One region of the Nonomuraea sp. NPDC050680 genome, then DNA from elsewhere that is predicted to be linked to it. Evidence: riboswitches for the same ligand, from Rfam matches in the RefSeq annotation. Region 1 holds a riboswitch; the other holds the start of a gene.
What was found. Region 1 has a riboswitch for cobalamin ahead of AB0H88_RS10645 (ribonucleoside-diphosphate reductase subunit alpha). Riboswitches for the same ligand answer to the same signal wherever they lie in the genome.
Positions count from the first base shown of each region.

Region 2: linked by a shared signal. The riboswitch ahead of AB0H88_RS02830 (ABC transporter substrate-binding protein) and the one ahead of AB0H88_RS10645 (ribonucleoside-diphosphate reductase subunit alpha) in region 1 are both predicted to bind cobalamin.

Region 1 covers NZ_JBFAIF010000002.1:920,331-927,367, forward strand. Annotated here, with positions in the region: gene AB0H88_RS10640 (tripartite tricarboxylate transporter substrate-binding protein) at 1-536, shown strand, start outside; cobalamin riboswitch at 541-735, shown strand; gene AB0H88_RS10645 (ribonucleoside-diphosphate reductase subunit alpha) at 861-3,083, shown strand; gene AB0H88_RS10650 (ribonucleotide-diphosphate reductase subunit beta) at 3,111-4,106, shown strand; gene AB0H88_RS10655 (mechanosensitive ion channel domain-containing protein) at 4,124-5,203, shown strand; gene AB0H88_RS10660 (EamA family transporter) at 5,254-6,126, opposite strand; gene AB0H88_RS10665 (ABATE domain-containing protein) at 6,211-6,771, shown strand; gene AB0H88_RS10670 (FHA domain-containing protein) at 6,936-7,037, shown strand, end outside.
Region 2 covers NZ_JBFAIF010000001.1:587,365-594,401, reverse strand. Annotated here, with positions in the region: gene AB0H88_RS02845 (cytochrome P450) at 1-283, shown strand, start outside; gene AB0H88_RS02840 (SDR family NAD(P)-dependent oxidoreductase) at 280-1,095, shown strand; gene AB0H88_RS02835 (Gfo/Idh/MocA family oxidoreductase) at 1,127-1,990, shown strand; cobalamin riboswitch at 1,998-2,118, shown strand; gene AB0H88_RS02830 (ABC transporter substrate-binding protein) at 2,191-3,159, shown strand; gene AB0H88_RS02825 (iron ABC transporter permease) at 3,171-4,169, shown strand; gene AB0H88_RS02820 (ABC transporter ATP-binding protein) at 4,166-5,035, shown strand; gene AB0H88_RS02815 (adenosylcobinamide amidohydrolase) at 5,085-5,735, shown strand; gene AB0H88_RS02810 (hydantoinase B/oxoprolinase family protein) at 5,736-7,037, opposite strand, start outside.

The DNA of each region.
Region 1 (7,037 bases):
AGGGCGAGCCCGACCACCTGCTGTTCGGGCTGATCGCCAAGGGCCTCGGCGCCGACACCCGGCAGGTCGACTACACCGGCTTTCCGGGCAGCGACGAGGCCGCGGCCGCGCTCCTCGGCGGCAAGGCCGCCGCGGCGACCGGCACGCTCGCGGACTGGCGCCGCGCCATCGGCAAGGGCCAGGTCAGGGTGCTCGCCGTCTCCAGCGCCCGCCGGGTGGACGGCATCGAGGCGCCGAGCCTGCTGGAGTGCGGGGTGCGGGTCGACTTCGCCGACTGGTGCGCGGCCGTGGGGCCCGAGGGCATGTCCGACGACGGCAAGGCCGTCGCCATCCGACTCTGCGACGAGGTCACCGGATCCGACTCATGGCGGGCGGCCTGCCGGGCGGAGGGATGGACCTCGATCCCGCTCAGCGGCGATGACTTCGAACAGTGGCTGGCCTCGGAGATCGGCAGGACCAGGGCCGTGCTCCGCGATCTGGGCATGCTCGACACAGCTGACACAACATGCTGGGGTAGTTGCGACTACGGCCACTAGATGTAGGATCCTGCTCGTCGCTGGTTCGCCTCTCGGGGCGAAGCAAAAGGGAACCCGGTGCGATTCCGGGGCTGCCCCGCAGCGGTGAGCGGGAACGACCGCCGTCACGAGCACTGGAGATTTCCGGGAAGCGACGGCCAGTAGGAAGCATCGAGCATGCCCGCGAGCCCGAAGACCTGCCGGCGACGTTGGGGGAGCCGGTCGGCTCCGCCCATCGAAGTGTCCATGGCCTCGAGGGAGGGCCGGGGGCGTCGCGGCCGGGGAGTCCAGGGCCGCCGTGCTCTCGCGCGCCCTCACGGGGATGAGCTCGCGAGGAGAGAGCACGTGACGCAGATCATTGAGGCCGATCACCAGCCGGGCACGGTCGGCGGGCAACCGGGCACGGTTGATCACCAGTCGGCCACCGCCACAACCGTTGACCGGCGGCTGGCGATCGAGGAGGCCGCCGCCCGGGTGATCACCGATCCGGCCAACTCCCGGGTCGCCGCCCGGCTCCTGGCCGAGGAGATCGCCGAGGAGGCGGCCGGGCGCGGCGTGCGGACCTTCTCCGAGTCCATCGCCGCCACCCACGCCGCCGGGCTGATCCAGGACTCGCTCGCCGCGTTCGTCGGCGCGCACGCCGCCGAGCTCGACGCGCTCGTCTGCGGCGAGGCGGACGACCGCTTCGAGTACTTCGGGCTGCGTACGGTCTATGACCGCTACCTGCTGCGCCACCCGGAGTCGCGCACGGTGCTCGAACGGCCGCAGCACTTCCTGCTGCGCGTGGCCTGCGGGCTGTCGGAGACGGTCGCCGAGGCCGCCGAGCTGTACGGCCTGATGTCCACGCTGTCGTACCTGCCGAGCTCGCCGACGCTGTTCAACTCGGGTTCGCGCCGGCCGCAGCTGTCGTCGTGCTTCCTGCTCGACTCGCCGCGCGACGAACTGGAGTCGATCTACGACCGCTACGGGCAGGTGGCCAGGCTGTCGAAGTACGCCGGGGGCATCGGCATCTCGTGGACCCGGGTGCGCTCGCGCGGATCCCTCATCAGGGGCACCAACGGGCACTCCAACGGCATCGTGCCCTGGCTGCGCACGCTCGACTCCTCCGTCGCCGCCGTCAACCAGGGCGGTCGCCGCAAGGGCGCGGCCTGTGTCTACCTGGAGACCTGGCACGCCGACGTCGAGGAGTTCCTGGAGCTGCGCGACAACACGGGCGAGGACGCCCGGCGTACGCACAACCTCAACCTGGCCAACTGGGTGCCGGACGAGTTCATGCGGCGGGTGGAGGCCGACGAGGTCTGGTCGCTGTTCGACCCCAAGGAGGTCCCCGACCTCACCGACCTGTACGGCGAGGCGTTCACCCGCGCCTACCGCGCCTACGAGGCCGATGGCCGCTACGTCCGGCAGCTGCCCGCCCGGAGTCTCTACGGCCGGATGATGCGCACCCTCGCCCAGACCGGCAACGGCTGGATGACGTTCAAGGACGCCGCCAACCGCACCTCCAACCAGACGGCCCGGCCCGAGAACGTCATCCACCTGTCCAACCTGTGCACCGAGATCCTCGAGGTCACCAGCGACGGCGAGACGGCGGTGTGCAACCTCGGCTCGATCAACCTCGCCGCCCACCTGACCGCCGAGGGCGTCGACTGGGCCCGGCTGCGCACGACCGTCCGTACGGCGGTGCGATTCCTGGACCGGACCATCGACCTGGGCTTCTACCCGACCGCCCAGGCCGAGGCGGCCAACAAGCGCTGGCGGCCGATCGGGCTCGGCGTGATGGGCCTGGCCGACGTCTTCTTCGCGCTCCGGCTGCCGTTCGACTCGCCCGAGGCGCTGAGGTTGTCGACGCGCGTCGCCGAAGAGATCGCGCTGGCCGCCTACGACACCTCCGCCGACCTGGCCGTCGAGCGCGGCAGGCATCCGTCGTACGAGGAGACCAGGGCGGCGGGCGGCGTCCTGCACCCCGACCACTACGGCGCCGCCGCGTCGACTCGGTGGGACGAGCTGCGTGCGAAGATCGCCGCGACCGGGCTGCGCAACTCGCTGATGGTCGCCATCGCCCCGACCGCGACCATCGCCTCCATCGCCGGGTGCTATGAGTGCATCGAGCCGCAGGTGTCCAACGTGTTCAAGCGCGAGACGCTGTCGGGGGAGTTCCTCCAGGTCAACCGCTACCTGGTGGCCGACCTACAGGCCCGCGGGCTGTGGACGCAGCGGATGCGCGACGACCTCAAGCGGGCGGACGGCTCGGTCCAGGACATCGCCGGCCTCCCCGACGACCTCAAGACCTTGTACCGCACGGCCTGGGAGCTGCCGCAGAAGGCGCTCATCGACCTGGCCGCGGCCCGTCAGCCGTACATCGACCAGTCGCAGTCGCTCAACCTGTTCATGGCCAGCCCGACGATCGGGAAGCTGTCCTCGATGTACGCCTATGCCTGGAAGCAGGGCCTGAAGACCACCTACTACCTGCGCTCGCGCCCGGCCACCCGGATCGCCCAGACGACGATCGCGCTCGACGCCGTCGCCTGCTCCTTGGAGAACCCGGAAACCTGCGAAGCCTGCCAGTAGTAGCCCCCTCGAACGGAGACCCCTGCAATGCTGCTCGACCCCGGCATGGATCTGACCCTTCGCCCCATGCGCTATCCGGACTTCTACGAGCGTTATCGCGCCGCGATCCGCAACACCTGGACCGTCGAGGAGGTGGAGCTGCACTCCGACCTCGCCGACCTGGCCAGGATGACGCCGCAGGAGCGCCACCTGATCAACCGGCTGGTCGCCTTCTTCGCCACCGGCGACTCCATCGTGGCCAACAACCTCGTGCTCAACCTCTACCAGCACGTCAACGCCCCCGAAGCGCGCCTGTACCTCAGCAGGCAGCTGTTCGAGGAGGCCGTACACGTGCAGTTCTACCTGACGCTGCTCGACACGTACCTGCCTGACCTGGAGGAACGGGTCAAGGCGTTCGCCGCTGTGGAGCACATACCGTCCATCAGGGACAAGGCGGAGTTCTGCTTCCGGTGGATCGACTCGATCAACGGCCTGCGGCGGCTGGAGACCGCGGACGAGCGGCGGCAGTTCCTGCTCAACCTGATCTGCTTCGCCGCCTGCATCGAAGGGCTCTTCTTCTACGGAGCGTTCGCCTACGTATACTGGTTCCGGTCGAGGGGATTGCTCGGCGGGCTGGCCACCGGCACCAACTGGGTGTTCCGCGACGAGTCCATGCACATGGAGTTCGCCTTCAGCGTCGTCGACACCGTGCGGGCCGAGGAGCCCGAGCTGTTCGACGACAAGCTGGGGGAGCAGGTCACCCGCATGATCGAGGAGGCCGTCGCCGCCGAGTTGGCCTTCGCCCGCGATCTGTGCGGCGACGGCATGCCCGGCATGAGCGTCGAGCAGATGCGCGACTACCTTCAATATGTCGCCGACCAGCGGCTGGCCCGGCTCGGGCTGCCCCAGAGATACGGCACGGCCAACCCGTTCGGGTTCATGGAGCTGCAGGATGTCCAGGAGCTGGCCAACTTCTTCGAACGGCGTGTCTCCGCATACCAAGTGGCTGTTGAGGGCAATGTGACATTTGACGAGACCTTTTAAGACATAGGGGGCATGACGTGCAGTCGCCGACCGACTGGCTCATTCTCGCCATCTCGGTGGCGGGCGCCATTCTCGTGGTGGAGGTGGTCAGGAGGCTGCTGGTCAGGGCGGGCCGCAAGTGGGCGCTCGCCCGGCACCTGGTGGAGCACTGCACCTGGGCGGCGTTCTCGGTGGGGGTCGTGGTGGCGACCAACCTGGTGTTCTCGCCGAGGATGATCGGCGAGAGCGTCCGCCAACGCGAGCTCGGCGGCACGATCGACCGGGTGCTCGGCCTGGTCACCATCGCCTGCGTCACCTGGCTGATCGTCCAGGCCAGCTATGCCCTCACGGACGTCGTCCTGGACCGGCTGGTCCTCGTCAAGGGCGAACGCAATCGCCGGGCACGGCGAATCATGACCCAGATCGGGCTGGTCCGCCGCGTCGCCGCCGTGACCATCATCGTGCTGGCGATCGGCACCATGCTCTTCTCCTTCCCGCAGGTCCGCGCCCTGGGCGCCGGGCTGCTCGCCTCGGCGGGCATCGCTGGCGCCATCGTCGGCATCGCCGCCCAGCCGACCATCGGCAACATGCTGGCCGGGCTCCAGCTCGCCTTCAGCGACGCGCTCCGCCTCGACGACGTGGTCGTGGTCAACGACGAGTGGGGCAGGATCGAGGAGCTCACGCTCACCTACGTCGTGGTACGCCTGTGGGACGAGCGGCGCCTGGTCCTGCCCGTGTCCTACTTCACCCAGAACCCGTTCGAGAACTGGACCCGCCACGGCAGCCAGGTCCTCGCCGTGGTGTTCCTGCGCGTCGACTGGTCGATACCGATCGGCAAGCTGCGCGAAGAGCTCTACCGGTTCATCCAGGAGAGCCCGCTGTGGGATCAGAAGGACTGGACGCTCCAGGTCACCGACGTGCTGCCGAACGGGCTGGTCGAGCTGCGGGCGCTGATGAGCGCCGCCGACTCGCCCTCCGCCTGGGACCTCAAGTGCGACGTACGCGAACATCTCGTGGGCTACATCAGGGAGAACTTCCCCGAGTCCCTGCCCCGCTTCCGCATCGAGACCCCGGAGACCCGCGCGGGGGTGCCGTGGACCAGCTCCATGCCGGGCTGAGGCTCAGCGTGCCCGGTTCTATGCCCGGCTGTTCTATGCCGGGCTGAGGCTCAGCGCCGGTTGGCCAGCAGCACGCCGGTGCCGCCGACCAGCAGGCCCGCGACGGCCAGCGGATGCAGCGACTGCCCGACGAGGAGCCACGCCATCACCGCGGTGACCGACGGGGTGAGGAAGAACATCGTGCTCACCCGGCTCGCGGGCGCGTTCTTGAGCATGGTGTTGAGCAGCAGGAACGCGCCGATCGAGTTGACCAGCACCAGCCAGCCCACGGCGCCGGAGAAGGCGCCCCAGTCCGTCACCCGCGGCGTCTCGAACACCAGCGAGGCCAGCCCCATCAGCGGCGCGCCGACCAGGAACTGCGTCGCGGTGCCCGTCCGCACGTCCATGTCCGCGGCGAACCGCTTCTGGTAGACCGTGCCCAGGCTCAACCCCAGCAGCCCGACCACGCAGAACGCCACCCCGGCCAGAGAGAAGCTCAACCGGTCCGCCACCGCCAGCCCCACCCCGGCCGCGCCGAGCCCGAAGCCCACCCACTGGCGCGGGCTCACCCGCTCGCCCAGCAGCCGCCCCGCCAGCAGCGCGATCACCACCGGGTTGAGGCCCTGCACCAGCGCCACGACGGCGGCGGGCACGTGCAGGCCGATCGCGGAGTAGAACGCGCCGAACTGCACCGCCTGGACCAGGATCCCGGACACCACCACGTGCGCCAGCCGTCGGCCGCGCGGCCATGGCGCCCGTACGGCCAGCGCGAACCCGCCCAGCAACAGCCCCGCCAGCGCGAACCTGGCGAACGTCAGCAGTAACGGCGGCGCCGCCCCGATACCGATCACACCCGCGATGAAGGCACTGCTCCACATCACCACGAACAGGGACGGCATGAGGGCCGGCACCTTGCTCCTGGCCTCCAAAACGCTGACCGCCACGGCGCGCCCTCCATAACCTCTTAATCCGGTTATGTCACTGTTCCGTGCTCTCGCATAACCTGTCAATATGGTTACTATGGTGATGTGACCAGCTTCACCTTCATCAGCGGCAATCTGGGGCTCGACCTGGCGGGCACCGTGCAACACCGCCGGGCGGACCGGCGTGACCTGCTGCGCGAGCCGCCCGACCTGGCGCGGTGGACGGTCGAGGCAGGCATTCTCGACGCGCCGCCCGCGGTCGGCGACACCGATCTCGCGGCGGGGAAGACGTTGCGGGAGGCCATCTACCGGCTCGCGATCGGGGAGGCCATTGACCGGCTCGCGGTGGGCGGGGCCGGGTCGGCGGCGGACGATCGGCGACTGGTCAACCGGGTCGCCGCCGAGTCGCCGGCGTCCGTGCTGTTGAACGACGCCGGGCGGGTCGAGCGTTCGGGGGATCTCGCCGCCGCCCTCTCCACGGTCGCCAGGGAGGCGGTCCGGCTGCTCGGCGGGCCGCGGGCCGTACAGATCAAGGAATGCGGGGGAGAGGTGTGCACCCGCCTGTACGTCGACACCTCTCGCGGGTCGTCGCGACGCTGGTGCGACATGCACGAGTGCGGCAACCGCGCCAAGGCGGCGGGCTTCCGCGCCCGCCGGCGGGTGTGACCTGGGCGGATGCACCTTCACCTCGGGCTGAAAGCACCTCGCGCTGAAAGGCCGCAGGCTCGCGGCCCGGTCCGCTTTTCGGGGATCCTGTCTACGGTCAACCATTTGAGGCTCGACGGAGAGTCACTCACGTCACCTCTCGCTCCTGTGGGAAAGGCGGTCTCGTGACGCAGCTTGTCGTCGAAGGCCATGACATATCGGTGACCCTCGATCCGGGGCGTTCGTACCGGTTAGGCCGTGATCCGGGGTCGGATGTGGTCATCGAC
Region 2 (7,037 bases), on a different contig from region 1:
GAAGTCGCTAGTACTGCTCTCCACCGACTCCGCCGCCCACGACGAGACCGTCTTCCCCGACCCGGACCGGTTCGTCATCGACCGGGTCAACGCAGACGCCCACATGGTGTTCGGCTACGGCATCCACTTCTGCGTGGGCGCCGCGCTCGGCCGTCTGCAACTCCGCACCGCGCTCGACGTGCTCGGCCGCCGCCTGCCCACCCTCAGACTCGCCGACGAACCCATCGTCTACCGCAAGTCCATCGTGGGCCGGGGACTGACGGCTCTGCGGGTGACGTGGTGAGTGCCGCGCCGGGTCGGTTCGACGGGCGGGTGGCCCTGGTGACGGGCGCGGGGTCGGGCATCGGTGCGGCGTGCGCGTCGCGCCTGGCCGCCGAGGGGGCCTGCGTGGGTGTCCTGGACGTACGCGCGGCGGGCGCCAAGTCGGTCGCCACCGCCATCCGCGCCGGGGGCGGCAAGGCCACGGCGCTCGTCTGTGACGTGTCGGACGAGAAGCAGGTGGCCGGGGCGGTCGGCGACCTGATCGCCTCGTTCGGCCGCCTGGACGTCGTCCACTCCAACGCCGCCGCGCTCGACCCCGGCACCTACGGCCGCGATCACGACCTTGAGGATCTCGACGTCGCCGTCTGGGACCGCACGATGGCGGTGAACCTGCGCGGCTGCCTGCTCATGGTCAAGCAGGCGGCCCCCGTGATGGCCGACGGCGGCGCCTTCGTCGTCACCTCATCGGTGTCGGGCCTGCTGGGCGACGTCGCGCATGTCGCGTACGGCACCTCCAAGGCGGCGCTGACCGGTTTCGTGCGGTACGTGGCCACCAAGTACGGCTCGCGCGGCATCCGCTGCAACGCCGTCGCGCCCGCGCTGGTCCTGACCGACGCGGCCGAGCGGGCCCTCGGCCGGGAGCGGCTGGCCGACAAGGCGGCCGAACGGCTGCTGCCCTGGGCCTGCACCCCGGACGACGTGGCCGACCTCGTCGCCTTCCTCGCCTCGGGTGAGTCGCGGTGCATCACGGGACAGACCATCGTCATCGACTCCGGCACCCTGGCCCACCGCCCTGAGCACGCCCTGCGCCAATGGCGCGACGCGGCGGGATGACTCTAGGGTTGTGGCGGATCAAGGGGGATGAATGGAGCCGGTGTCGGTCGGGTTGGTCGGGGCGGGGCCGTGGGCGGAGCGGGCGCACGCGCCGATGCTGGCCAAGAGTCCGCATCTCCGTTTCGCCGGGGTGTGGGCCCGCCGTCCGGAGGCCGCCGCCCGGCTGGGGGCGCCGGTGTTCGAGCGGGTCGAGGAGTTGTTCGACGCGTGCGAGGCCGTGGCGTTCTGCGTGCCGCCAGGCGTACAAGCCGAATTGGGGGTGCGTGCGGCGCGGGCCGGGAAGGCGTTGCTGCTGGAGAAGCCGCTCGCCGACTCGCTGGAGAACGCGCGGCGGCTGGCCGGCGCCGTGCGGGAGGCCGGTGTGGCCTCCCAGATGGTTCTCAGCATGCGTTATATGAAGCAGGTCAGGGCGTTCCTGGCGCGCTGCGCCGATATCGAGGCGTTCGGCGGCCATGCCGCGAACATCTCCAATGTCCTGCTGGGCGACCACCCGTTCGGCACTCCGTGGCGGCTCGAACGTGGGGCGCTTCTGGACGTCGGGCCGCACGTGGTCGATCTGCTCGACGCCGCGCTCGGCCGGGTGATCGGCGTACGCGCGCACGGCAACCCGCTCGGCTGGACCGGACTGCTGCTCGATCATGAGGGCGGCGCGGTCAGCGAGGCTTCGATGTGCATGGCCGCCGCCGGCGACCTGCCGCCGGCCAGCGTCGCGGTGTACGGCAGAACGGGCAGCGCGAGGCTGCTGCCCGGTGACGACGACGATCTGTTCGAGACCATCGCCGAGGAGTTCGCGCGGACCGTACGCCAGGGCGGCGGCCACCCGCTGGACGCGGCCCACGGGCTCAGGTTGCAGGAGATCATCGCGGAGGCGGAAGCCCAATTGGGCACCCCTTGACTTAGCGCCCATCTGGCGCATTGATAGCGTCTGTCCGACGCGCAGAGTTGCAGCGAAGTCCGGTGTGAGTCCGGCGCTGTCCCGCAACTGTCATAGCCAGGTCGCCTGCCTCCGCGCTGACGTCATCAACCCTCGTGGAAAAGGGTGATCCGTCGCTCTCGAGCGGGTCTCTCGGTTCCGACAGTGTGAAAGGACTTCTCGTGAGGCCCGTACGCACGGCCTTCGCGGGCGCGCTGCTGGGAACGCTTGTTCTGGCCGGATGTGGTCAGACCAGCACTACCACCACCTCGTCACCCGCGAGCCCCACCGGCTCCACCGGCACGACCGGCTCGACCAGCTCCGCCGCCTTCCCCGTGACGGTCGAGGCGGGCAACGGCAAGGTCACCATCGCCAAGAGGCCGGAGCGGATCGTCTCGCTCTCCGCCAGCCACACCGAGACGCTCTTCGCCATCGGCGCGGGTCCCCAGGTCATCGCGGTGGACGACCAGTCCAACTACCCGGCCGGTGTCCCCAAGACCGACCTGTCCGGCTTCAAGCCGAACGTCGAGGCCATCGTCGCCCAGAAGCCCGACCTGGTCATCGTCTCCAACGACATCGACAAGATCGTGGCCGAGCTGGGCAAGGTGAACGTGCCGGTCCTCCTGGAGCCCGCCGCCACCAAGCTCGACGAGGCGTACGACGAGATCGCCGACCTCGGCGCCGCCACCGGCAACACCGAAAAGGCCGGACAAGTCGTGACAGGGATGAAGACGTCCCTCGACAAGCTCTCGGCGAACGCCCCCAAGGACAAGAAGCTCACCTACTACCACGAACTCGATCAGACCCCTTACGCGGCGACGTCCAGTACGTTCATCGGGCAGATCTACGCCATGTTCGGGCTCACCAACATCGCCGACAAGGCGCCGGACCCGGCGGGCGGCTACCCCAAGCTGTCGGCGGAGTTCGTCGCCCAGGCCGACCCCGACCTGATCTTCCTGGCGGACGTGAAGTGCTGCCAGCAGAGCAAGGACACGCTGGCCAAGCGCCCCGGCTGGAAGGGACTGTCGGCCGTCAAGGGCGACCAGGTGATCCAGCTCGACGACGACATCGCCTCGCGCTGGGGCCCGCGGGTCGTCGACCTGGCGCAGACCATCAGTGACGCCGTCGGCAAGGCGGCCACCCGCCAGTGAGGTCCAGACCGATGTGGACGGCGGGCGCGCTGGCCGTGCTCGCCGTCTCCATGGTCGCCGGGCTGCTCGGCGGGGCCGCCGACATCTCGCCGTGGCAGGTGGTGCTCCAGGCGCTCGACTGGCTGCCGTACGTACACGTGGACTCGGGGCTGGCACCCGTGGAGCAGGGGCTGTTGTTCGAGTTGCGGCTGCCCAGGGTGCTGGTGGCGGCGGTGGTCGGCGGGCTGCTGGCCATCGCGGGGGCCGGTTACCAGGGGGTCTTCCGCAACCCGCTGGCCGACCCCTACCTGCTGGGCGCCGCGGCCGGAGCCGGGCTGACCACGACCGTGGTCATCGTGCTCGTGCCGACTCCCGTCGTCGGCATCCCGGTGGCCGCCTTCGCGGGGGCGGTCGGCGGGGTCTTCCTCGCGTACGTGCTCGGCAACACCGCCGGGCGGTCGGGCGGCACCGCCACGCTGGTGCTCGCCGGGGTGGCCGTCACCTCCTTCCTCACTGCGATCCAGACGTTCATCCAGCAGTTCAAGGTCGAGCAGCTGCAGCGCATCTACTCCTGGATCCTGGGTGATGTGGGCGGCGGCTGGGACCAGTTCTGGCTGGTCCTGCCGTACGCCGTCGTCTCGGCGGTGCTGCTGCTCGCGCACGGGCGGATGCTGGACGTGCTCTCGGTGGGGGACGAGGAGGCCACCAGCCTCGGCGTCCGCGCCGGGCGGGTACGGCTGGCGGTCCTGCTCGCCGCCTCCCTGGCCACCGCGGCGGCCGTGGCGGTGAGCGGGCTCATCGGGTTCGTCGGCATCGTCATCCCGCATGTGGTCAGGCGGCTGGCGGGCGGCTCCTACCGCATCGTGCTGCCGCTGTCGCTGATCTGCGGCGCCGCCTTCCTCGTGCTCGCCGACCTGGTCGCGCGTACCGTCATCGCCCCGGCCGAGCTGCCCATCGGGGTGGTCACCATGTTCGTCGGCGCGCCGTTCTTCGTGGCCGTCCTGCGCATGACCCGGCAGACCGCCACATGACCGCCGACACGGGCCGGGCAGACCGCGATGTGGCCGCCGACACGGGCCCGGCAGACCGCCATGTGGCCGCCGACACGGCCCGTCCGGCCCGGATGATCGAGACGAGCGCCCTGTCCGTACGGCTCGGCGAACGCGAGGTGCTCACCGACGTCGACCTCTCGGTACGGCGCGGCGAATGGCTGGCGATCATCGGCCCGAACGGCGCCGGCAAATCCACCCTGCTCAAGGCCGTTATGGGCGTCGTCGGCCACCGGGGCGAGGTCACCGTCGGCGGCCGGGCCGCGACCACGCTCAAGCCGAGGGACCGGGCCAGGCTGGTCGCCTACGCGCCGCAGACGCCCTCCCTGCCGCCCGACATGACCGTGTACGAGTACGCCCTGCTCGGCCGCACCCCGTACATTCCCTACCTCGGCAGCGAGAGCCGCCGCGACAAGGAGGTCACCAGGTCCGTGCTCGAACGTCTCGACCTCACCGAGTTCGCCGGCCGCCGGCTGGGGGAGCTGTCCGGCGGCGAGCGGCAGCGGGTGGTCCTGGCCAGGGCACTGGCCCAGGAGGCGCCCGCGCTCCTGCTCGACGAGCCCACCACCGCGCTCGACCTCGGGCACCAGCAGCAGGTGCTGGAGCTGGTCGACCGGCTCAGGCTCGCCGACGAGCTGACCGTGGTGACGACGCTGCACGACCTGACCCTCGCCGGGCAGTACGCCGACAGGCTCCTCCTGCTCGCCGGCGGCCGGGCCGTCGCCGCCGGACAGCCGGGACAGGTGCTCACGGAGGCGCTGGTCGGCACCCACTTCGACGCCCGGGTGGAGATCGCGCCGGGTCCCGGAGGCCGGCCCGTCGTGCACCTGGTCAGAGGTGTCTCGTGAAAGTGGAGCCGGCATATCGGGTCGAGGGCGTCGTCCTGAAGGGGGCCTGGTGGAGCTGACGTATCGGGTCGAGGACGGGGCGCGGCTCGGGTCGCTGCTGTGGGAGTTCGGGCCGGGGTGGCGGATGATCTCGTCGGCGCTCCTGGGCGGGGGGATCGGGGAGCGTACGTGGGTGCTGAACGCGCAGGTCGTGGCGGGCTACTCGCGGATGGACCCGGTCGAGCACCTGCTCGACCTCGGGCCTGACGGCAGCGGGGTGGGGATGATGACCGCCGCCTCGGTGGAGCGCTACGCGCGGGCGGTGGACGGCGGTGCGCAGGCCGTGGCGACGGTCGGGTTACGCGTCCCCACCTGGGCCGCCGCCCCCGAAGGCGCCATCGACCCCGAACTGGCCCCGATGCTCAGCACCCCCGCTCCGCCCGTGGGGACGATCAACCTGATGGCCGTGCTGCCGGTCGCGATGACCGACGCCGCCCTGGTCAACGCCGTGATGACGATGACGGAGGCCAAGTCGCAGGCGCTGATCGAAGCGGGCTTCCCCTGCACCGGCACCGCCTCGGACGCCCTGTGCCTGGCCGTACGCGCTGACGGGCCGCAGGAGCTCTTCGGCGGCCCGCGCTCGACCTGGGGCGCCCGCCTGGCCCGCGCCGTCCACTCCGCCGTCCACCAGGGCGCGGCCTCCTGGCGCCCCCGGAGCTAACTACCGGGTGAGGCCGTAGTCCTCCTGGGCGCCACGTTCCGTGACGTGGCCCGCGTCGAGGTCGGCGAGCACGGCTTCGCGGTCCCGCTCGTACGGGGAGCCCATTCCGCCCCCGCCCGTCGTCTCCACCACGAACGCCTCACCCGCGGCGAACCGCACGTTGTTCACCTTCGACGCCAGCCGTTCGACCGTCCCGTCCAGGTGGCGCTTGAAGAAGCCGCCGACCCGTCCCGGCAGCCCGCCGTCGCGGCCCGGCGGGGCCAGGCGCAGCCGGTCGCCGCGCGTGGTGACGTGGCAGTCCGCCAGGAACCGGTACACGGTCCGCGAGCCCAGCCCGCCCCGATTCCGTCCGGGGCCGCCGGAGTCGGGGATGGTCTCGATCGACTCCACGACCAGCGGGCAGCGGCTCTCCACCGGCTCGGCCTGCGGCACCGAGTTCCGGCCGATGCCGAAGTGCACGCCTGTCGCGTCCGGCCCGTCGAGCCCCCGCCGCGCGCCGACGCCGCCGAAGTCGTACGACAGGTGGATCCAGTACGGCGCCCCGACGGCCGCGATCGAGAACGGCTGGAGGATGCCGCTGGGCGCGATGGCCCTCTCCGGGACGGCGTCCGACAGCGCCTGGAAGATGGCCTCCATGGCCGCGTAGATCGGCACGTACCGGCCGCCGCACGGGTAGGGGGAGCGGGCGTTGAGCAGCGAGCCCTCCGGCAGCCGTACCTCGATCGCGCGCAGGCAGCCGTCGTTCATGGGGATCGTCGGATCGAGGAAGCAGCGCACCGCGAACACGGCGGCGGCCAGCGACTGGGACGCGGACGCGTTGATCGCCGCCGGCACCTGCGCCCCGGTCCCGGCGAAGTCCACCACGGCCCGCATCTGCGGCGGCTCGACGTCCGCCAGGACCCGCACCTGAGACTCGCCGTCCGGCGCCTGAGGTTCGACAGGCTCGCCGTCCGGTGCCTGAGGTTCGACAGGCTCGCCGTCCGGTGCCTGAGGTTCGACAGGCTCGCCGTCCGGTGCCTGAGGATCGACGTCCCCGCCGTCGGAGGGCTGTGGGTGGTGGCGTTCCAGGGTGATGGCCACCCGGACGTCATGTGATTTTTCGGGACTTATTCCGTCGTCGTCGATCGGGTACGACGCCTCGAAGCGGCCCTCGGGGAGGTCGGCCAGCGCGGTCCGCGTCCTGGCCTCCGTGTAGTCGAGGTAGTCGTCGATCCCGCTCGCCAGCCCCGCCGCGCCGTACTCCGCCACCAGCGCGCCCACCCGGGCGGCCGCCACGGCGGTGCCCGCGACGAGCGCCCGCAC